One region of the Silvania sp. genome, then DNA from elsewhere that is predicted to be linked to it. Evidence: predicted binding sites of a transcription regulator. Region 1 holds the regulator's gene; the other holds the start of a gene.
The links. Region 1 encodes CRP, which controls carbon source genes, mostly activating them, when cyclic AMP is high. Its sites were predicted from a motif close to ATGTGANNNNNNTCACAT; they were not measured.
Positions count from the first base shown of each region.

Region 1 (11,599 bases):
TTTTGGCCCCGGACACTTCGCCCATGCTGCCGCCCTGGAACGCGCCTTCAATGGCGACAATGACAGCCGGTTGACCGTTGATAGTCCCTTTCGCGACCACCATGCCGTCATCCGCCTGCGGCACGATGCCCTGTGCGCCGAGCCATGGTGAGGTGATCCCTTCAAACGGATCCAGCAGTTCACGGTAGCTGCCATCGTCCAGCAGTGCGTGCGCACGCTGGCGCGCTTTCAATTCGATAAAACTGCTGTCGTCACGCATGGCTCACCTCTTCAAAGACCTGTTCGATTCGAATGCGCGCCACGCCGGGCGTTGCGCCAAAGTCATGAATGGTCAGCACACCGCCGGGCAGGCGGCTCACGGTTTGCAGACGATTGAACAGCGCTTCCCAGCGACCGCGGCTGTTGTCGACGGAGGTGGTGATATTGATGGTTAAGGTCTGGCTCGGGTCGGCGGCGAATAGCACCTCCATATCCCCGGAGCCGACAACCCCTGCCAGCGCCCTGCCGCTTAATGCGCGGCTGGCGGGCACGGTTAATGTGATTTTTTCCATAACATCCTCTTAATGCTTTGAATAAGGCGTCTCGACGCGGTCGAGGAACAGCGTGGCGGCGAGCAGATCGGCGGCACCACCCGGTGAGGCATTGAGTGTGAGCATCTGGCGATCGAGCACAGCCAGGGCGCGCTGGCCTTCTGGCACGGCGGTTCCGCCCGCATTCAACACGGCTCGCGCCCCGTCCTGCATGGTCTCCAGCCCTTCCATTCCGGCGCGGGACAGCACGCAGGTGTCAGTGAGCGAGGTCATGATCGCCATCAGCGCATCAAGCCTTGCGTGCGCTTCGCTGCTGCCGTTCAGGCGGCTGAGACGAAGCTGGGGCAGCCCCCGCTGTAAAATATGCGGGAACGCCTGCTGCGCTTCTTCACGCGCACCCGGTACGCGATAACGGTGCGTGGCGCGAAGCCCTTTGCTGAACACTTTCGGCGCCGCATCATCCGGCAGTTTTGCCAGTTCTGCAGCCGTCATGGCGATGGTCTGCGGTTTCGCATCCCCGCCGAGCATCGCTACCGCGCTGACCAGCAGTCCGAGCGCCCAGATCGCGCCACGATGGGTGTTCACACCCTGCGTGGCCGCCATCATGTTTTGCTCACCTTCACGGCCCAGTCGCCCGATGGTTTGTCTGAGCGCAATGTCCGCCGGACGCTGCCAGCTTTGTTGCGCCAGCGCCTGAAACGTCGGCGTCAGGCTGTGCGCGGAACGCTCCATTAACGCGAGGGAGAGATCCTGGTGCGCACCGTTCCCCCGACTGTCCACCAGACCGGGTTTCGGGCTTAATCGTGCTTCGTCAATCAGACACTGCGTGGCGGCGCGCGCCAGCCATTCGGCACCGCCTTCAACCTGGATCTGGGGCAGAAGTTTCATTACCAGCTCCGGAATTTCGCAGGTGGGTTGTAAAGACCGCCTGACCATTCAACGAGGTCAGACACGCTGCCCGCTGCCAGCAGAGAACGGGTGGCGTCGGTGCGACGAATGCCCATGTCTTCCGGGTACACCACTTTGCCGCTCTGGCGCAGCGCGGCGACGCGTTTGGCATCAACGCCCAGGCCGATATCGGTGATCCCGGCCACTGCGGCGACCATTGCGCGGCGCTCTTCAAGATTTTCCGCGCGATAGAGGTAGGCAATCCCCTCTTCGGTCAGCACGTGGGTGACGTCATCCCCGTAGATCATCACCGGTGCCAGCGGCATTCCGGAGGATTTCGCCACCTCGACGGCGTCGAGTTTTTCCACGAAGGTCGGTTTAACGCCCGCCTGGAAGGTTTCCACCATCTGTACCACCAGCTTTTTACCGCGCTGCATGGGGTCAGGTTCGGTGATCATATTCAGCCATGCCGGCGTAGCGTGTCGGCGACCGTGCGGATCGTGGCCCATATTTGGCGCACCGCCGAAGCCCGACAGACGTCCGCGTGTCACGGTAGACGAGTTAGCGTAGCCATCCACCTGTAAGGTCGAGCCGATAAACATATCGACCGCGTACTGGCCTGCCAGCTGGCAGAACGCGCGGTTAGAACGCATCGAGCCGTCGGCACCGGTAAAGAACACGTCCGGGCGGGCGCGGATGTACTCTTCCATCCCCAGTTCGCCGCCGAAGCAGTGCACGCTCTCCACCCAGCCGCTTTCAATCGCCGGGATCAGCGTCGGATGCGGGTTCAGGGTCCAGTGCTTACAGATTTTGCCTTTCAGGCCAAGCTGTTCGCCGTAGGTTGGTAATAGCAGCTCAATAGCGGCGGTATTAAAACCAATCCCGTGGTTCAGGGACTGCACCTGATGTTCTGCGTAGATGCCTTTAATCGCCATCATCGCCATCAGGATGTGTTCTTGTTTGATGAGACGCGGGTCGCGGGTAAAGAGCGGTTCGATGAAGAACGGCTTGTCAGCCACCACCACGTAATCAATCCACGACCCTGGAATATCCACGCGCGGCAAATCACATTCGTCGTCCACCAGCTCGTTCACCTGCGCGATGACGATACCGTCGTGGAACGCGGCGGCTTCAACCAGCGCCGGGGTGTCTTCGGTGCTCGCACCGGTGTAAAGATTGCCTTTGCGATCGGCTTTAAACCCGGCGATCAGCGCCACGTTCGGCGAGAGATCGACATACAGGCGGGAATAAAGCTCGATGTAAGTGTGGATCGCGCCGATTTCGAGCTGACCGTCTTCCAGCAGCTGTGAAATACGCAGGCTTTGGGTGCCGGAGAAAGAGAAGTCGAGCTTGCGGGCGATGCCCTTTTCAAAGATGTCGAGATGTTCGCTGCGACCGACGCTTGGCATGATCATATGCAGGTCGTGCACAATTTGCGGATTCACTTCGGCAAGCGTGCGGGACAAAAAATCGGCCTGCTTTTGGTTGTTGCCTTCCAGAACGACTTTGTCGCCCGGGGCAATCAGTTTTTCCAGCATGGCGACAAGATCGTCGGTTGGCAGAACCTTGCCTTGCACCGGGACGGAATCCAGGCGTCGCGCTTTTTCAGTGCGTCGCGTGTTCCAGACCCGGGCGGGTGTTTGCCCAGATAACATTATTAACCTCCTGATTCAGCACATCATTCTGATTTGCTTAACGCTGTGCAAAGTGTGCGCTCTGGTGAGAAAGGCATCAATTAAGCGTAAAGCGTAATCGTTAGCCTGAGAGTAATAATCGAGGCAAAGATTTGTGATCGAGATCAGTTCACGCCGCGCGAAAAAATGTCTGAGGTGGCAGAAAGGGCTAAATCTGAGGTAAACGCCCCTCGTTTTTATAAACAGGGTACAATTCGGCAGGTATAGTAAATGACTGACAAGAATCAATATCGCATCGTTATGACCCAAGTTATTCCATCAGATTTCGATATCTCGACCGAAGAGAGCGCAGCATTCGTGCCAATGCGGGGCGTCGCGAACCCGCACCTGCAAACCATGCTGCCCCGGATTTTGCGCCGAAAACTGCAATTTGCGCCGCACTGGCAGCGCCTTGAGCTACCGGACGGTGATTTCGTGGATTTAGCCTGGAGCGAAGATCCCGAGCAGGCCAGACACAAGCCGCGCCTGGTGGTGTTTCACGGTCTGGAAGGTAGCCTGCACAGCCCGTATGCCCACGGCCTGATCCACGCGGCGAAAGCGCGCGGCTGGCTCGGCGTGGTAATGCATTTTCGCGGCTGCAGCGGTGAGCCAAATCGTCGCGAGCGTATTTATCACTCCGGCGAAACGGAAGACGGCACCTGGTTTTTACACTGGCTAAGAGACAACTTTGGCAGCGTCCCAACCGCCGCCGTCGGCTATTCGCTGGGCGGCAACATGCTCGCCTGCCTGCTGGCTAAAGAGAGCGATAATGCTCCGCTGGATGCGGCGGTGATTGTCTCCGCGCCGTTTATGCTTGAGCAGTGCAGCTATCATATGGAAAAGGGCTTTTCGCGGGTTTATCAGCGCTATTTACTGAACTTACTCAAGGCCAACGCCGCGCGTAAGCTGAAAGCCTATCCGGATACCTTGCCGGTCAGCCTGCAACAACTTAAGCGTATGCGCCGCCTGCGTGAATTCGACGATATGATAACGTCTAAGATTCACGGCTTTGCTGACGCCATCGACTATTATCGTCAGTGTAGCGCCATGCCGCTGCTGAATCAGATAACCAAACCGACGCTGATCATCCATGCGAAGGATGACCCTTTTATGGATCATCACTCCATTCCGGCACCGGAGCATCTGCCCGCAAACGTGCAGTATCAGTTGACGGAACACGGAGGCCACGTCGGCTTTATCGGCGGGACGTTGCGTCGACCGAAGATGTGGCTGGAAACGCGCATCCCTGACTGGCTAACCTCTTTTCTGGAGAGAATAAAATGATGATTCCGTGGCAGGATCTGGCTCCCGAAACGCTGGATAGCCTGATTGAAAGCTTTGTATTACGCGAAGGCACCGATTATGGTGAACATGAACGCTCGCTGGAGATGAAAGTCGCCGATGTTAAACAGCAGCTTAAAAGCGGTGAAGCCGTGCTGGTGTGGTCAGAACTACACGAAACGGTGAATATTATGCCTCGCGGTCAGTTTCGCGACTGATCGCCCCCTCTTTCCATTCAGGGAGTTGCTATGTCCGCCAGACATCCGGTTATTGCCGTTACAGGATCCAGTGGTGCGGGTACCACTACCACCAGCCTCGCCTTTCGCAAGATCTTCTCCCAGCTTCATCTCCGGGCAGCGGAAGTGGAAGGCGATAGCTTTCACCGCTATACCCGCCCTGAAATGGACATGGCCATTCGCAAGGCCCGTGATTTAGGCAAACACATCAGCTACTTTGGCCCGGATGCCAACGACTTTGGCCTGCTGGAGCAAACCTTTGCCGAGTATGGGCGCAGCGGTACGGGCCATGCGCGCAAGTACCTGCACACCTACGATGAAGCGGTGCCGTGGAACCAGGTACCGGGCACCTTCACACCGTGGCAGCCGCTGCCGGAACCCACCGACGTACTGTTTTATGAGGGGTTACACGGCGGGGTCGTCACGCCGCAGCACGACGTGGCGCGCCATGTTGATCTGCTGGTGGGCGTCGTGCCGATTGTCAACCTGGAGTGGATCCAGAAGCTGACGCGCGATACCAGCGAGCGCGGACACTCGCGAGAAGCGGTAATGGATTCAGTGGTGCGCTCCATGGAAGATTACATCAACTTCCTCACCCCACAGTTTTCACGCACCCACATTAACTTCCAGCGCGTGCCGACGGTGGATACCTCCAACCCGTTTGCCGCCAAAGCTATTCCTTCGCTGGATGAGAGCTTTGTGGTGATTCATTTCCGCAATCTGGAGGAGATCGATTACCCCTGGCTGCTGGCCATGCTGCAGGGTTCGTTTATCTCGCATATGAATACACTGGTGGTGCCGGGCGGGAAGATGGTGCTGGCAATGGAGCTGATCATGACGCCACTGGTTCAGCGGCTAATGGAAGGGAAGAAGATCGCCTGATTTCGTGCCCGGTGGCGCGATGTTTACCGGGCCTGAGGGTGTATTCCGGGCCCGTAGGCCGGGTACAACGCGCCGCCCGGCTTTTTACGTAAGCCCTACGCCTCGATCACTTCATACGAGTGCGTAATCTTGACTGCTTTTTCCAGCATCAGCGCCACCGAGCAGTACTTCTCAGCCGACAGGTCGACCGCACGGGACACCGCCGCATCTTTGAGCTCTTTGCCGGTTACCAGGAAGTGCAGATTGATATGGGTGAACAAACGCGGCGCTTCTTCACGACGTTCAGACGTTAGCTTCACTTCGCAGTCGGTCACATCGTGGCGCCCTTTTTGCAGGATCGATACCACGTCGATCGCACTGCATCCCCCCGCAGCCATCAGCACCACTTCCATTGGACTTGGCGCTTTGTCACCGGAGTTGCCATCCATCAAAATCTGGTGCCCGGAAGCTGACTCGCCGAGGAACGTTAACCCTTCAACCCATTTAACACGCGCTTGCATTTTATTCACTCCAGGTTTGCATTTTTCATGACAGATTACGCGCCAGTAACAATTCTGGCAACGGAAGGCGACCTGCATCAAGCTGAAGCGAGACACCAGGAGACACGCAGCAAAACCTATGCTAAAACAGTCGGGATGCTACAGTAATACATTGACGTTACACATGTATGCAGAGGACATCACACATTACAGGCTGCTAATTTTGTGACAGCCCGTTTCCCAGGTACGGGGAAGAATTCGATTGCAACCCCAGAGTAAAAGGTGCACATCCTGGCTCTGGAGATAGCTTATAACAGAGGATAACAGCGCATGGTGCTTGGCAAACCGCAAACAGACCCGACTCTCGAATGGTTCTTGTCTCATTGCCATATTCATAAGTACCCATCGAAGAGCACGCTGATTCACCAGGGTGAAAAAGCGGAAACGTTGTACTACATCGTCAAAGGCTCAGTAGCAGTGCTGATCAAAGATGAAGAAGGCAAAGAGATGATCCTCTCTTACCTGAATCAGGGAGATTTCATCGGCGAGCTGGGCTTGTTTGAAGAAGGTCAGGAGCGTAGCGCCTGGGTTCGTGCAAAAACCGCGTGTGAAGTGGCAGAGATCTCCTATAAGAAGTTCCGCCAGCTGATCCAGGTTAACCCGGATATCCTGATGCGTCTCTCTTCGCAGATGGCTCGCCGTCTGCAGGTCACGTCGGAGAAAGTGGGTAACCTCGCCTTCCTGGACGTTACCGGCCGCATCGCTCAGACCCTGCTGAACCTGGCGAAACAGCCCGATGCCATGACCCACCCGGACGGAATGCAAATTAAAATCACCCGTCAGGAAATCGGTCAGATCGTCGGATGTTCTCGTGAGACAGTGGGTCGTATCCTGAAAATGCTGGAAGATCAAAACCTGATCTCCGCCCACGGTAAAACTATCGTGGTCTACGGAACGCGTTAATTCCGTGCAAACGGCGTGACATCGCAAGGTGGCACGCCGTTTTTGTCTCTCTCACCCATGTGGCGCAGACTCATCTATCACCCGGAAGTTAACTACGCACTGCGGCAAACCCTGGTGCTATGTCTCCCTGTGGCTGTGGGTTTGATCCTGGGCTATCTGCAACAAGGTCTGCTCTTTTCGCTCGTTCCGGCCTGCTGCAATATCGCCGGTCTCGATACCCCGCATAAACGCTTTTTCAAGCGCCTGATTGTCGGCGGGTCGCTGTTTGCTGGCTGTAGCCTGGCCGTACAGCTGTTACTGGCGCAGGATATCCCGCTACCGCTAATTCTGACCGTACTGGCGATGACCCTGGGCGTAACAGCGGAATTAAGCTCGTTGCACGCACGTCTGCTGCCCGCCTCGCTGATTGCCGCCATCTTTACCCTGAGCCTGGCGGGGAACATGCCGATCTGGGCGCCGCTTCTGATCTATGCCCTGGGCACCCTGTGGTACGGGCTGTTTAACTGGTTCTGGTTCTGGTTGTGGCGCGAACAACCGCTGCGTGAATCGCTGAGTTTGCTCTATCAACAGCTTGCCGATTATTGCGAAGCAAAATATACCCTGCTGACGCAACACACCGATCCCGAAAAATCGTTACCTCCCCTGCTGGCCCGCCAGCAGAAGGTCGTGGATCTGATTAGCCAGTGCTATCAGCAGCTGCACATGCTGGCAGCCAATAAAAATCATGAATATAAACGCCTGCTGCGCACCTTCCAGGTGGGACTCGATCTGCAGGAGCATATCTCCGTCAGTCTGCATCACCCGCACGAGGTGCAAAAGCTGGTCGAGCGCAGCCATGCGGAATCGGTACTGCGCTGGAATGCCCGGACGGTTGCCGCACGACTGCGCGTGCTGGCGGACGATATTTTGTATCACCGCTACCCTACCCGTTTCACCATGGATAAGCAGCTTGGTGCGCTGGAGAAAATCGCCCGTCAGCATCCGGATAACCCGGTAGGCCAGTTCTGTGCATGGCACTTCAGCCGCATTGCCCGCGTGCTGCGAACCCAGCGCCCACTCTATCCACGCGACCTGATGGCAGATAAGCAGAAACGCCTGCCGCTGATCCCGGCCCTGAGAAGCTATCTTTCGCTGAAATCCGCCGCCCTGCGCAACGCCGCACGCATCAGCGTGATGCTGAGTATCGCCAGCCTGATGGGCGTTGCCCTGCATCTGCCAAAACCCTACTGGATCCTGATGACAGTGCTGTTCGTAACCCAGAACGGCTATGGCGCCACACGGGTACGCATCCTCCATCGGGCGGGCGGCACACTGGCAGGGCTGATTATTGCGGGTATCGCCCTGCACTTCCACGTGGCGGAAGGTTTTACGCTGACGGGGATGTTGGTGATTACGCTGGTGAGTTACCTGTTTATTCGCAAGAACTATGGCTGGGCGATGGTGGGCTTCACGGTCACGGCGGTGTATACCCTGCAGCTGCTCACCCTGAATGGCGATCAGTATATTTTCGCCAGGCTGGTCGATACCCTGATTGGCTGCCTGATTGCCTTTGGCGGGATGGTGTGGCTGTGGCCGCAGTGGCAAAGCGGGCTATTGCGTCAGAACGCCCACGATGCGCTGGAAGCGGATCAGGAGGCTATCCGGCTGATCCTCAGTGACGATCCGCAGCCGACGCCGCTGGCCTGGCAGCGCATGAAGGTTAACCAGGCGCACAACGCCCTGTTCAACTCGCTGAATCAGGCGATGCAGGAGCCCGGCTTTAACTCGGCTTATCTGGCGGATATGAAACTGTGGGTCACGCACAGCCAGTTCATCGTCGAGCATATCAACGCGATGACCACCCTGGCGCGCGAGCATACGATGCTGACGCCAGACCTGGCCCAGCGTTATCTGCAGTCGTGTGAAATTGCCCTTCAGCGCTGTCAGCAGCGTCTGGAATATGATTCAGCCGGTGAAAGCGGCGATGAGAATATCCTGGAAGCACCCGAAACCCTGACGTACGGCCCGATGAGCACGCTGGAACAACATCTCCAGCGCGTGCTGGGGCATCTGAACACCATGCACACCATTTCGTCAGTGGCATGGCGGCAGCGCCCGCATCACGGCATCTGGTTAACCCGACTTCTGAAACGCACGCCGTATTAAATACCGGCTTTGCACAGGCTTACGCCTGAACAACGCTCTTCACCGCGTTGGCAAAGCGCGTCAGCCCTTCGTCGATGTCCTGCTCCTCAACCACCAGCGACGGCGCAAAGCGCATCACGTCCGGTCCTGCATTAAGCACCATCACACCGGCATTCGCCGCCGCGTGGAGGAAATCGCGCGCCCGACCTTTGTATTGCGGTTTCAACTCGGCGCCAATCAACAGCCCCATGCCGCGAATGTCGCTAAAGACATCGTATTGCGCATCGATCTGCTGAAGATGCTGCACAAACTGCTCGCGCTTGTGGTTCACGCCGTTCAGCACTGCCGGGGTATTGATGATGTCGAACGCCGCGCCAGCAATCGCGCAGGCCAGCGGGTTGCCGCCGTAGGTAGAACCGTGGGAGCCCACGTGGAATGCCGAGGCAATGTCCTGGGTGGTGAGCACCGCGCTCACCGGGAAACCACCCCCGAGCGCTTTGGCGCTGGTCAGGATGTCCGGGGTCACACCGTAGTGCATGTAGGCAAACAGGTCACCGGTGCGTCCCATCCCGCTCTGGACTTCGTCGAAGACCAGTAGCGCCTGGTGCTGGTCGCACAAATCGCGCAGCCCCTGCAGGAATTCAGGGGTCGCCGCCATCACACCGCCTTCGCCCTGAATCGGTTCAACCACCACCGCGCAGGTGTGATCGTCCATCACCGCTTTAACCGCATGCAGATCGTTAAACGGGACGTGGACAATATCTGCCGGTTTAGGGCCAAAGCCATCGGAATATTTTGGCTGACCGCCCACGGAGACGGTAAACAACGAGCGGCCGTGGAAGGCGTTGTGGAAAGCGATGATTTTACTTTTGTACGGGCTATGGCGCGTGGACGCATAGTAGCGCGCCAGCTTGAATGCCGTTTCGTTAGCTTCGGTGCCGGAGTTCATAAACAGCACGCGCTCGGCAAAGGTGGCGTCGATAATTTTACGCCCCAGACGCAGTGCGGGTTCATTGGTGAACACGTTACTGGTGTGCCACAGGGTTTCGCCCTGGGTTTTGAGCGCCTCAACCAACGCCGGGTGACAGTGGCCTAACGCCGTCACCGCAATGCCGCCCGCGAAATCAACATACTCTTTACCCTGCTGATCCCAGACCTTGCTGCCCTTTCCCTTTACCGGGATAAACTCAGCCGGTGCATAAATTGGCAGAATAACTTCATCGAATGTCGCGCGCGTAATTGCAGATTGTTCAGTTGCCATGTAACCCCACCCTTTTTTAAGCAAGAAGCAGAAGTGAAAATATAATCACGAAATATGCTTAAAAAATCACTTTATGGCAACTAAAAATCAACGATTGAGGAAATTAGCCAGCAGCTGATGGCCCTGCTCGCTGAGAATACTCTCGGGGTGGAACTGCACACCTTCCAGATCCCATTCCCGGTGACGGATCCCCATAATCTCCTGGGTCTCGCTCCAGGCGGTAATCTCGAAGCAGTCCGGCAAGGTCGGTGGGTCAATCACCAGCGAGTGATAGCGGGTCACGGTCAGGGGATTATTCAGGCCGCAGAATACACCTGTACCGGTGTGCGTCACCGGGGAGGTTTTGCCGTGCATCACCCTGGCCGCACGAACGATCGTCGCCCCAAACGCCTGAGCGATAGCCTGATGGCCTAAGCATACGCCCAGGATTGGCAGCGTGCCGGCATAGTGGCGGATAGCCGCCAGCGAGATGCCGGATTCGTCCGGGGTACAGGGGCCGGGGGAGATCACAATTTTTTGCGGGTTGAGCGCCGCGATATCCGCCAGCGACAGGGCGTCATTACGCCGGACGATAACCTCGGCACCCAGTTCACAGAAATACTGGTATAGGTTCCAGGTGAAGGAATCATAGTTATCAATCAGCAGAATCATGGTGGCTCCCGAAAAAATGGCCGCCCTATTCTACTCAGTTTCCCGTGCTTCGCTCACCACTTTGCTGAAGATTGTATTGAGCGCGCTCAGATCCCCCATCGCCCCGCTCTGGTTGGCCTGCGCCCAGTCATCCGGATCGATATCGCGCCAGTCGAGCTGGTAGCCCGCATGGATCGCCAGCTGTTCAAAGAAGATCCGCTGCACAATGCCGTTACCAATGCGAAACGGATGCAGGACGTTGATTTCGCAATAGTAATGACTGAGGCGGTTAATAAAGGCCTCTTTCGCCAGCCCGACGAGGTAGCCCTCATCCTCCAGATCCTGCATCAGGGCATTGCCCTCTTTTTCGATATAGGCAAAGTGGCAGAATCGGGTATCACCCTGATAAATATCGATCTCCCGGATATCACCCGCCCAGTCAAAAATATCCTGGTAAAGATGCTGGTGAAGGGCACACAGGTGCGGCAAACCGCGCGAGGGCGGCCCCAGGGTTAACGTCGCGGCGCGCAGGGCGGTTAATTCATATGCCGCCTGCGCCAGGCGCTCGGCCTGACGAATGCCCAGCCGGTTACGCATCACGTTCAGCCCGGAATAGAGGTAGGGATCGCGGCCATTGCCAAATTTATCGCTC
Region 1 covers NZ_JBOGBT010000108.1:67,541-79,139, reverse strand. Annotated here, with positions in the region: gene ACRDD5_RS21675 (biotin-independent malonate decarboxylase subunit beta) at 1-259, opposite strand, end outside; gene mdcC (malonate decarboxylase acyl carrier protein) at 252-551, opposite strand; gene ACRDD5_RS21665 (triphosphoribosyl-dephospho-CoA synthase) at 561-1,418, opposite strand; gene mdcA (malonate decarboxylase subunit alpha) at 1,418-3,073, opposite strand; gene ACRDD5_RS21655 (hydrolase) at 3,353-4,375, shown strand; gene ACRDD5_RS21650 (YheU family protein) at 4,372-4,590, shown strand; gene ACRDD5_RS21645 (phosphoribulokinase) at 4,621-5,490, shown strand; gene ACRDD5_RS21640 (OsmC family protein) at 5,586-5,990, opposite strand; gene crp (cAMP-activated global transcriptional regulator CRP) at 6,300-6,932, shown strand; gene ACRDD5_RS21630 (YccS/YhfK family putative transporter) at 6,990-9,077, shown strand; gene argD (bifunctional acetylornithine/succinyldiaminopimelate transaminase) at 9,097-10,317, opposite strand; gene pabA (aminodeoxychorismate synthase component 2) at 10,405-10,968, opposite strand; gene ACRDD5_RS21615 (putative adenosine monophosphate-protein transferase Fic) at 10,999-11,599, opposite strand, start outside; gene ACRDD5_RS21610 (YhfG family protein) at 11,591-11,599, opposite strand, start outside.

Region 2 (11,599 bases), on a different contig from region 1:
TGGGCGGATCGTCATCGGTGAAGGGGAGATCGATCATGCACCGATGTTATGGATTGGGGAGGAGGTCGGAAACGGCGCTGGGCCAGAGGTGGACATCGCGGTCGATCCTATTGAAGGCACCCGGATGGTGGCGATGGGGCAAAGCAATGCCCTGGCGGTGATGGCATTTGCTCCACGGGGAAGCCTGCTGCACGCGCCTGATATGTATATGAAAAAACTGGTTGTTAATCGCTCGGCAGTGGGCGCTATTGACCTGGCATTACCTCTGGCAGATAACCTGCGCAATGTGGCGCAGGCGCTGGGTAAGCCTCTTGATCGGCTTCGTATGGTAACGCTGGATAAACCGCGATTGCAGAAGGCCATTGCCGAGGCGACCCAGCTTGGTGTTAAGGTTTTTGCCCTTCCCGATGGCGATGTAGCCGCCAGTGTGCTGACCTGTTTGCAGGAGAATCCTTACGACCTGATGTACACCATTGGCGGCGCGCCGGAAGGGGTGATCTCGGCGTGTGCGGTAAAAGCGCTGGGCGGCGATATGCAGGCGGCACTCATCGATTTTTGCGAAGCGAAAGGGGATAGCGCAGAAAACCGGCTGATCGCTATGCAAGAGCATCAACGCTGTGTGGAGATGGGCGTGGAGGTTAATCGCGTCTACTCACTTGTTGAACTGGTGAGAGGGGAGGACATCCTCTTCAGTGCGACCGGCGTAACGGGGGGCGATCTCGTCAATGGGATCCAACAGGCAGCGAAGGGTGTGCGTACGCAAACTTTACTGATCGGCGGCGCAGATCGAACGTGTAATATAATAGACTCCCTGCATTCCTGATGATTTCTCGAGAAACGAATGACGAAGCTGACAGAAGATGATGTGCTTGAGCAACTGGACGCTCAAAGCAACTTACTCTCATTTATGACCACGGCACATGACATTTTGTCGTTGGGCATTAAGCGTTTTCTGCCGTCGTTGTTTGTCGATAACGATGAAGAGATTTTGGAATATGCAGTGAAGCCGTTACTGGCACAGAGCGGGCCGCTTGACGATATCGACGTTGCTTTACGCCTGATTTATGCGCTGGGGAAAATGGATAAATGGCTCTACGCGGATATCACCCATTTTTCCCAGTTTTATCAGTATCTAAAAGAACAGGATCAGATCCCCGGTTTTGCCGATGAGATTACCTGGGATTTTATCAGCAACGTGAACAGCATTACCCGGAATGCCACCTTATATGGCGCGCTAGAGTCGATGAAATTTGCTGACTTTGCCGCGTGGTCGGAGGTGCGCTTTGCCGGAATGGTGAAGACGGCAATGACGCTGGCGGTAGCGACAATTTATAAGGAATTAACGCCGTGAATATTGGACTGATGGTCAATGGACTGCACGTTGAAGCGTATTATCCGGATGATGAAATAGAGAAGGTTCACAAGCCCATATTGCAAAAGCTGGCTGACATTCATTCTGCTCATCCTGAACGACGCACAATTGTTTTTCTCAGCGCCCCGCCAGGCACAGGAAAGTCCACCCTGACGACCTTCTGGGAATTTCTCTCCCGCCAGGATCCTGACCTGCCGGAGATTCAGACCCTGCCAATGGATGGTTTTCATCACTACAACAGCTGGCTGGATGCGCACAACCTGCGCCCTTATAAAGGTGCGCCGGAAACCTTTGATGTTGAAAAACTTGCGCAAAATCTGCAACAGGTGAAAGAGGGGAAGGGGAGCTGGCCACAGTATGATCGGCAAAAGCACGATCCGGTTGAAGATGCCGTTACGATAACGGCGCCAGTCGTGATTGTGGAAGGAAACTGGTTACTGCGGGATGACGAAAGGTGGAGCGCGTTAACACCGTTCTGCGATTATTCGTTATTCATCTGCGCCCCGGCCAGTGCGCTGCGGACGCGACTGATCGATCGGAAACGGGCGGGAGGCTTATCGCAAGCCGATGCGGAAGCGTCTTATGCACGCACCGACGGCCCGAATGTGCAGCAGGTTTTAGAGAACAGCCTGCCTGCCGACCTTATGCTGGAGATGACACCGGAAGGTGAGTATCGGCTTGTGTGAGCGTTCGGTTGTGTAAGTGCACCACGCGCGCGAAATGACGCTGTGTAAAGGCAGCGTCATGACTGATCGCAACCACGCTGGTTCCTCGCCCACGACAGACCGCCAGCCAGTGTTCAAATACCGCCAGCCAGTGCGTATCAAAATCCCGGCTGGGTTCGTCCAGCAGCATAACCTCCGGCGCCATCGCTTCCAGACTGGCGACCGCCACCATCCGCCGCTGCGCGGTGTGCAGATCCAGCGGATGCGCGTCGGCAACGTCCTCTAACTGGCAGAGCTGCAGTGCGGCCTGGGTACGGCGTGCAATGTCTTCTGCAGGTAACTTTTGCAGCTTCAAACCGAATGCTATTTCTTCGGTGACGTTGCTGTGGAAGATCTGGTTTTCCGCCTCCTGAAACAGCACACCAAAGTGACGAGCGCGCTGACGGTTTTTAAGCCGTGCGATCGGTTCACCTTTGAAGGCCACCGCGCCGGAAGAAGGGGAGAGCAGTCCCGCCATAATGCGCAGCAGCGTGGATTTCCCCGCGCCGTTATCGCCCGTTAACGCCAGCCATTCGCCCGCTCTCAGTTCAAGCGAGATCTCGCGCAGGCAGTCATCAGCCGCGTTCGGCCAGCGATAGGTGACCTGGTCCAGAGTTAACATAGGGGAAATAGCGCTCCGTCGCGCAGCTGCCACGCCTGCTGGCAGTGGTTGATAAAGGGAGAGGGATTGCGCTCGAAAAGCACAATCAGCGAACGGTGCTCTTGCGCCCAGTGTGCCAGCCGTTCCAGCAGCTGGTCGGTGGCCTGCGCCGTCAGTCGACTGAACGCTTCATCGAGGATTAACAGCTCAGGTATCATGGCGAGCGCGCTGGCGATCACCACGCGCTGGGTTTCGCCGCCGGACAGCGTGCCGGGATGGCGATGGCGCAGCGGCAGACAGTCTGTCAGCGTGAGCACGGCATCAATACGGCGCAGGATTTCTGCCTCGTCCAGGCACAGGTTTTCCGGGCCAAAAGCCACTTCCTCCTCCACGCTGAACGTACAGCCGGAAAGCTGCAGATAGGGCGATTGCTGCACCAGCTGGATGGCGGGGGATTGCTCCACCAGCGTCAACTGGCCGACAGGGTTACCCAGCAGGATGCCTTTGCCCTCAATATCACCGGGAAGAAAATCCGGATACCAGCCGGCCATCAGTTGGGCGAGGGTACTTTTCCCGCTGCCGTTATCGCCAAAAATCGCCACCATCCCCGGTTCGGAATAGTTGAAATCAAAGCAGGAAGGCGTGCGCGTGGCGTGAGTAGGAAGATAGCGAAACTGTTCTAGCGTAACCATATCCAGACCCCTGTCTCCGCGACTATCAGCAGGAGCATGCCGTAGCGCGCCATACGTTGTAAGACGCTGTCCTGTGGTGCCCACAGCGTGGTGCGTCTGCGATGCAGGCGAAAGCCGCGCATATCCAGCGCCGCGCCGCGAACGGCTAAATCGTTCAGTGCATTATGGGTGAGCGGCACAATCAGCGCAGGCATTGCGCGCAGGCGCTGATGCCAGGCTTCATCCAGCGGCACGCCGCGGGCGCGTTGGGCTTCATAAATAATGGCCAGCTGGCGCTTAAGCTGTTCGACCACCAGCAGCGGGCCGGCAAACAGGTAAGCCATCCCCGGCGGCAGGCGCGAGGCGAAGAGCGCCCGGATAAATCGCTGCACCGGCACATACGCCATCCACAGCTGCGACGTCGACACAATCGCCAGAATGCGTAGCCACAGGGTGATGGCATGCGCCCAACGCTGCGGATCGCGAGGCTGGCCGCTGATCCACTCCGTCAGCCAGCCGCCATGCACCAGCCACAGCCCCGTGCCCAGAGAGAGCATCAGCCAGGCAACGTATTTTGCCCGTTGACGCGTCGGTTTCTGCACCAGCAGGCAAAGGAAAGTGGCCGCACTGTAAACCGGCAACAGGGTCTGGGCAGGCAGCAATAATGTGCTGCTTGCGGCCAGCGCCCATAGCGTTAACGACGTAAACGGGTGCATTTAGCGCACTGCTGACATCGTCGGGAACTGGCGAGTAGTGCGCAATGGCAGCTGGCGCAGCAACATCCAGACCAGTACCGCCGTCAGGATCTTATCGACCAGATTGGCGCCCAGCACGGTAATGGCGACAGACTCCACCAGGCCCTGGCCGACGGAATGCATCCAGGCGACAAACAGATCGGCACCGCTGCCGGTTACGCCACCAAAGAGCGCGGTGCGTAACGGCACCGCAACCACCGTGACCGCCAGAGTAATAATGACCCCGCTGACGACCACTTTTGGCAGGGTACGGAACCAGCCCGCGCGCGCCAGCCAACCGGCAACCAGGCCGATCACCATCGCCACTGGCGCAAAGGCGGCGGCAATCGGATCGGTTAACAGTCCCCAGAGCAAATTGGTCAGCAGCCCGGTTAGCATGCCAATCACCGGGCCGAGCAGCACCGCGCTGATTAAGGTGCCGATGGAGTCGAGAAAAATAGGGAGTTTGAGCATGCTAATCAGCTGTCCCCCCACCATATTGATGGCAATAGCGATCACGATCAGAACTAAAGACTGACTGGAAAACGGGCGACGCGCCATTAGAGCACCTCTTATTGTGTTGTCGATTAACGGGATGAGATATGCAGTTCGTCATAGCCGGAAAGGGCGCAGGGCTGGCGGCTAAACGCCAGCGCATCCAGCTCGCCAATCACCAGCTCAAGGGTGGTGCGCACGGTGCAGCCTGGCATCATGTGCCCACCCAGCATTGCCCCTTGCGGGTCAGAGACGCTGAGGTGCAGATGTTCGCCGGTCAGCTCAAGTGTGCCATTGAGTGAGATCACCTCGAACGTGCCCGTCAACTGCGTGGTGGCGTCCTGTCCGGCGTAGCGCAGGGCAACGTCTGTCAGGCTCCCGGTACATCCGGCAATCCAGGCGGCGCGGAGCTGGTGCTGCTGCACAAAGGTGTGTAATCCGGTAAAGACTTCCTGGCCGGGAAGCAGACGAAGCGCATAAAACCGCGCTGCGGAGGAAGAAAAATGAAGCATAGTCATACGTTGCAGGACTCCGAGACTCGGACGTGGCGCAGATGATATCCACGCGGGCTGATCGGCTTTCTGATATAAATCAGGATTTACGCCGCGGCAACGAAAAGATATTGCTACGCTTATGCGCGATTCTGGAATATGGAATAAAATCCGTGATAATCAGCTGTGAAATGTGACGTGCGTCATATAGCTGGCTTATTGGTCTGGACAGTCATTCCCTTTATTCCTGGTTTCGCCTATTCTAGCTGAAGCGTTTCAGTCGATTAAATGTTCGACAATTGACCAATCAGTTGGAGTTTGTGACAGGCGAGGATTCCCCTCGGCGCGCTGCTGGATTACTCTGTCAGCCACCTAAAATCAGGGAAAGCCTTGCAGGAGACTTATGACCGTACGCGTAGCGATAAATGGCTTCGGTCGCATCGGACGCAACGTGGTTCGTGCTTTGTATGAATCCGGGCGTCGTGCGGAAATCACCGTGGTGGCAATCAATGAACTGGCGGATGCTACGGGCATGGCGCATTTATTGAAATATGACACCAGCCATGGACGCTTTGCCTGGGATGTTCGTCAGGAAAGAGAGCAACTGCTCGTTGGCGACGACGTGATTCGCATCCTGCATGAACCGACGATCGAGGCACTACCCTGGCGTGAACTGGGTGTGGATGTGGTTCTCGACTGCACCGGCGTCTACGGCAATCGCGAACACGGCGAGGCCCATCTGGCGGCTGGCGCGAGGAAAGTGCTCTTTTCACATCCTGGCAGCCACGATCTCGACGCCACTGTGGTTTACGGCGTCAATCACCATGAGCTGCACGCGGAACACCGCATTGTCTCCAACGCCTCTTGCACGACCAACTGTATTATTCCGGTCATCAAACTGCTGGACGATGCCTATGGCATTGAGTCGGGTACGGTTACTACGATCCATTCCGCGATGCACGATCAGCAGGTCATTGACGCATACCATCCGGACCTGCGACGCACGCGTGCAGCGAGTCAGTCGATCATCCCGGTGGATACCAAACTGGCGGCCGGCATTACCCGAATTTTCCCCCAGTTTCATGACCGTTTTGAAGCCATTGCCGTGCGTGTCCCGACCATCAACGTCACGGCAATCGACCTCAGCGTTACCGTGAAGAAACCGGTAAAAGCCTGCGAGGTCAACCTGTTGCTGCAAAAAGCGGCGCAGCAAGCATTTCATGGTATAGTTGACTATACGGAATTACCGTTGGTCTCAATAGATTTTAACCACGATCCGCACAGCGCCATTGTTGATGGCACGCAAACGCGCGTGAGTGGGGCGCACCTGATCAAAACGCTGGTCTGGTGCGACAACGAATGGGGCTTTGCTAACCGGATGCTCGACACCACGTTAGCAATGGCTGCACAAGGTTTCAGGTAAGACGCGTCGTGCGTCTGCAAAACTTTAGAATCAATGAGAGGATTCACCATGTCTGTAATTAAGATGACCGATCTGGATCTGGCAGGTAAACGCGTTTTCATCCGTGCAGATCTGAACGTACCGGTTAAAGATGGGAAAGTCACCAGCGATGCGCGTATCCGTGCCTCTCTGCCAACCATCGAACTGGCGCTCAAGCAGGGTGCAAAAGTGATGGTCACCTCCCACCTGGGTCGTCCGACCGAAGGCGAGTACAACGAAGAATTCTCTCTGTTGCCGGTTGTTAATTACCTGAAAGACAAACTGTCCAGCCCGGTACGTCTGGTTAAAGACTACCTGGACGGCGTTGAAGTCGCTGCGGGTGAACTGGTTGTTCTGGAAAACGTTCGCTTTAACAAAGGCGAGAAGAAAGACGACGAAGCCCTGTCCAAAAAATACGCTGCACTGTGCGACGTGTTTGTCATGGACGCCTTCGGTACGGCTCACCGTGCACAGGCTTCTACTCACGGTATCGGTAAATTCGCAGACGTTGCTTGCGCAGGTCCACTGCTGGCTGACGAACTGGAAGCACTGGGTAAAGCGCTGAAAGAGCCTGCTCGTCCAATGGTGGCTATCGTTGGTGGTTCTAAAGTTTCTACCAAACTGACCGTTCTGGATTCCCTGTCTAAAATTGCTGACCAGCTGATCGTCGGTGGTGGTATTGCCAACACCTTCGTTGCCGCTCAGGGCCACAACGTGGGCAAATCCCTGTACGAAGCTGACCTGGTTGACGAAGCAAAACGCCTGCTGACCACTTGCGATATCCCGGTTCCGACTGACGTTCGCGTGGCAACAGAGTTTTCTGAAACCGCAACCGCAGAGCTGAAATCTGTTGCTGACATCAAAGATGAAGAGCAGATTCTTGACCTGGGCGACGTTTCTGCAGAGAAACTGGCTGCCATCCTGAAAGACGCAAAAACCATTCTGTGGAACGGTCCGGTTGGCGTGTTCGAATTCCCTAACTTCCGCAAAGGTACTGAAATCGTGGCTAACGCGATTGCAGACAGCGAAGCCTTCTCTATCGCTGGCGGCGGTGACACCCTGGCAGCTATCGATCTGTTCGGTATTTCCGACAAGATCTCCTACATCTCCACTGGCGGCGGCGCATTCCTCGAATTCGTGGAAGGCAAAGTTCTGCCGGCAGTAGCGATGCTCGAAGAGCGCGCTAAGAAGTAAGCCATTTCAGGGCAGGGAAACCTGCCCAATTTTCAGCGCGCTTTTAAGAGCACGCCCCTTTCCAAGGCCGAAGATACAGGACTCGTAACATGTCTAAAATTTTTGATTTCGTAAAACCTGGCGTGATCACCGGTGATGACGTTCAGAAAGTGTTCCAGGTAGCTAAAGAAAACAACTTTGCTCTGCCAGCCGTTAACTGCGTGGGTACCGACTCCATCAACGCCGTTCTGGAAACCGCAGCCAAAGTTAAAGCACCCGTTATCGTACAGTTCTCTAACGGCGGCGCGGCGTTCATCGCGGGTAAAGGCGTGAAAACTGACGTTCCTCAGGGTGCAGCAATCCTGGGCGCAATCTCTGGCGCACATCACGTTCACCAGATGGCTGAGCACTACGGTGTTCCGGTTATCCTGCACACTGACCACTGCGCGAAGAAACTGCTGCCGTGGATCGACGGTCTGCTGGACGCGGGTGAAAAACACTTCGCGGCTACCGGTAAGCCACTGTTCTCTTCTCACATGATCGACCTGTCTGAAGAGTCTCTGGAAGAGAACATCGAGATCTGCTCTAAATATCTGGCGCGCATGTCCAAAATGGACATGACTCTGGAAATCGAACTGGGTTGCACCGGTGGTGAAGAAGACGGCGTGGACAACAGCCACATGGACGCTTCTGCCCTGTACACTCAGCCAGAAGACGTTGATTACGCTTACACCGAGCTGAGCAAAATCAGCCCACGTTTCACTATCGCAGCTTCCTTCGGTAACGTACACGGTGTGTACAAGCCAGGCAACGTGGTACTGACCCCAACTATCCTGCGCGACTCTCAGGACTATGTTTCCAAGAAACATAACCTGCCGCACAACAGCCTGAACTTCGTCTTCCACGGCGGTTCCGGTTCTTCTGCTCAGGAAATCAAAGACTCTGTAAGCTACGGTGTTATCAAAATGAACATCGATACCGATACCCAGTGGGCAACATGGGACGGTATTCTGGGCTACTACAAAGCCAACGAAGCTTACCTGCAGGGCCAGCTGGGCAACCCGAAAGGCGAAGACCAGCCGAACAAGAAATACTACGATCCGCGCGTATGGCTGCGTGCTGCTCAGACCTCTATGATTACCCGTCTGGAGCAGGCATTCAAAGAGCTGAACGCGGTTGACGTTCTGTAATTTGAGCTGCTGAAAGCGTCAAAAGCCCGCACTGAGTGCGGGCTTTTTTTTCGCCTTTTCAACGAGCTGCAACGGCTCTTTTTGTGATCTGTTTGGCAAAATCTTCGCTTTTTGTTTACCCTTTACTCATCTTCCTGCCTTGATGAGGGAGTGTTTTTTTATGGTCTGGCTTAGATAAGGAAAATTGAATGGAAGATCTCGGTGTTGTAGATAGCATCAATAACGCGGGCTCCTGGCTGGTGCGCAATCAGGCGTTGCTGCTGAGTTATGCCGTCAATATCGTCGCGGCCATTGCGATTATCATCGTGGGGATGATCGTGGCGCGTATCGTGTCGAATACGGTCAATCGCCTGATGCGCGCGCGTCATATTGATGCCACGGTGGCGGACTTTCTCTCTGCGCTGGTGCGTTACGGAATTATTGCCTTTACGCTGATCGCCGCGCTGGGGCGCGTAGGGGTGCAGACGGCCTCGGTGATTGCGGTTCTCGGTGCCGCCGGTCTGGCTATCGGTCTGGCTCTACAGGGCTCCCTCTCCAACCTGGCGGCCGGTGTGCTGCTGGTGACTTTCCGTCCTTTCCGCTCTGGTGAATATGTTGATTTGGGCGGCGTGGCAGGGACTGTGCTGCAGGTGCAGATCTTCTCTACCACCATGCGCACCGTCGATGGCCGAATCGTTGTGATTCCGAACGGTAAGATCATCGCCAACAACATCATCAACTTCTCCCGCGAGCCGGTACGTCGTAATGAGTTCATTATTGGCGTGGCGTATGATTCCGATATCGATAAGGTGAAGCAACTGCTCACTGACATCATCGAGTCTGACGAACGCATTCTTAAAGATCGCGAAATGACGGTACGCCTGAATGAGCTGGGTGCTTCCCAGATCAACTTTGTGGTGCGCGTCTGGAGCAACAGCAGCGACCTGCAGAACGTGTACTGGGATGTGCTGGAACGCGTGAAGCGTGATTTTGATGCCAACGGCATTAGCTTCCCGTACCCGCAGATGGATGTGAACTTTAAGCGTGTGAAGGAAGGGGCGGAATAACGCCCCCGGTTATCAACAAAGCCCGCGCCAGTACGCGGGCTCTGTTATTGATTTTCCTTTATCGAGTCTGAGAGCAGCGTGCTGACGGACTGTAATAACCCACCTGCATCCGTTACCCCTTTACTCTCCTGCTGTTCAATCCACCTGGCCTGTACCTGCTGATATCGTGTCGCATCCCGCCAGAGATTACGCTCTTTGCGTGAAAGAAAGTGAACGTGCGCGCCTTGCTGTTCCAATTGCTTCGCCATGCGATTCAGGCTGGTATCAAGTCAGGAGCCGAGGGCGTGTTCCGTCGATGCCGCAGCCCGTTGGATCGCAGCTCGGTCCTGGGGTGAAAGCGCATTCCAGGTCTGTTTATTGATCACCAGCAGATAGACATGACCCAGCCAGAGAGCAGGAGAAAGCTGAATATAGGGCGCGGCGCGCGGCGCACCAATATCGTCACCGCTGTCCACATTCACCAGCAGCCCATCAAGTTGCCCCTTTTGTAGCGCATCGACAATCTTGCTGTTCCACGGCAGGGTAACCGGCGTGGCGCCAGCATTACGTAAAAACGACTGATGCCAGAAGCTGGCGGTGCGCCACCGCGTGCCTGTCAGCTGCGCAGGCCCAACACCAGATCTGGTGGTAAAAAATGCCGCCGGATAACCGAGGAAAAATTGCAGCATCACAAGGTTATTGTTATCCAGCTCAGCGGCGAATTGCGGATACTCGCTAAATACGCGGTGAAAGAATTGCACCTGGGCATTGCCGCTATCCGGACCCAGCGGAAAGCTTTTAAACAGCTGATGGCGCGGGAGCTGTTCAGGGTTATATTCGGGAACCACAATACCGATATCTGCGCGTTCTCCCTGCGACAGGGTTTCGAGCGCGTTATAACTGCTGCTAATTTCGCCGTTCCAGTGGGCATCAATTTTGATCCGCCCCTGAGACTCATGCTCAATCGCGTTGAAAAAGGTGTTCTTGATAATGTGAGTGCGCATATTCCCGTAAGGTTCGTGGTCGGTGTAGCGCAGCGTGGTTTGTGCTTTGACGACCCCAGGCAAGACGAACGCGGCAAAGAGACAGAAAACCCATCCGGTACGTTTCATACAGATCCTCAGGCAAAGAGAGGGAGATACTGGCAGCATACTCAGGGCGAAGCAGTAACACTCTTGTTGAAATCTGATTCTGTCGGATCGCAAATGCACGCATTATTAACATTACTTATTTATGATTAATATTTTCAATTTCCTCTAATGATTCCCTCGCGGTATAGTCTGCGCTTAAGACGATTTACCGGAATTCTTGTTATGTTAACTTATTATTTTCAAGGGCTTATTTTGGGTGCGGCGATGATCCTGCCCCTCGGCCCACAAAATGCGTTTGTGATGAATCAGGGGATTCGCCGTCAGTATCATCTGATGATCGCCTTCCTATGCGCGGTCAGCGATCTGCTGCTGATCTGCGCGGGAATTTTTGGCGGCAGCGCGCTGCTGATGCAGTCGCCGTGGCTGCTGGCGCTGGTCACCTGGGGTGGCGTCGCATTTTTATTGTGGTATGGCTTTGGCGCGCTAAAAACAGCGATGAGCAGTAATCTGGAGCTGGCCAGCGCCGAGGTGATGAAGCAGGGGCGCTGGAAAATCATCGTTACCATGCTGGCGGTAACCTGGCTCAATCCGCACGTCTATCTGGATACTTT
Region 2 covers NZ_JBOGBT010000066.1:103,382-114,980, forward strand. Annotated here, with positions in the region: gene glpX (class II fructose-bisphosphatase) at 1-823, shown strand, start outside; gene ACRDD5_RS13360 (MltR family transcriptional regulator) at 842-1,351, shown strand; gene ACRDD5_RS13365 (nucleoside/nucleotide kinase family protein) at 1,348-2,058, shown strand; gene ACRDD5_RS13370 (ABC transporter ATP-binding protein) at 2,015-2,698, opposite strand; gene ACRDD5_RS13375 (ABC transporter ATP-binding protein) at 2,692-3,369, opposite strand; gene ACRDD5_RS13380 (energy-coupling factor transporter transmembrane component T) at 3,357-4,064, opposite strand; gene ACRDD5_RS13385 (ECF transporter S component) at 4,065-4,643, opposite strand; gene ACRDD5_RS13390 (PPC domain-containing DNA-binding protein) at 4,670-5,095, opposite strand; gene epd (erythrose-4-phosphate dehydrogenase) at 5,472-6,491, shown strand; gene pgk (phosphoglycerate kinase) at 6,540-7,703, shown strand; gene fbaA (class II fructose-bisphosphate aldolase) at 7,793-8,872, shown strand; gene ACRDD5_RS13410 (small-conductance mechanosensitive channel MscS) at 9,061-9,918, shown strand; gene ACRDD5_RS13415 (ABC transporter substrate-binding protein) at 10,188-11,009, opposite strand; gene argO (arginine exporter ArgO) at 11,211-11,599, shown strand, end outside.
Region 2: a site for CRP is predicted at 5,260-5,277, ahead of epd (erythrose-4-phosphate dehydrogenase). Genes of this name have one in related genera too.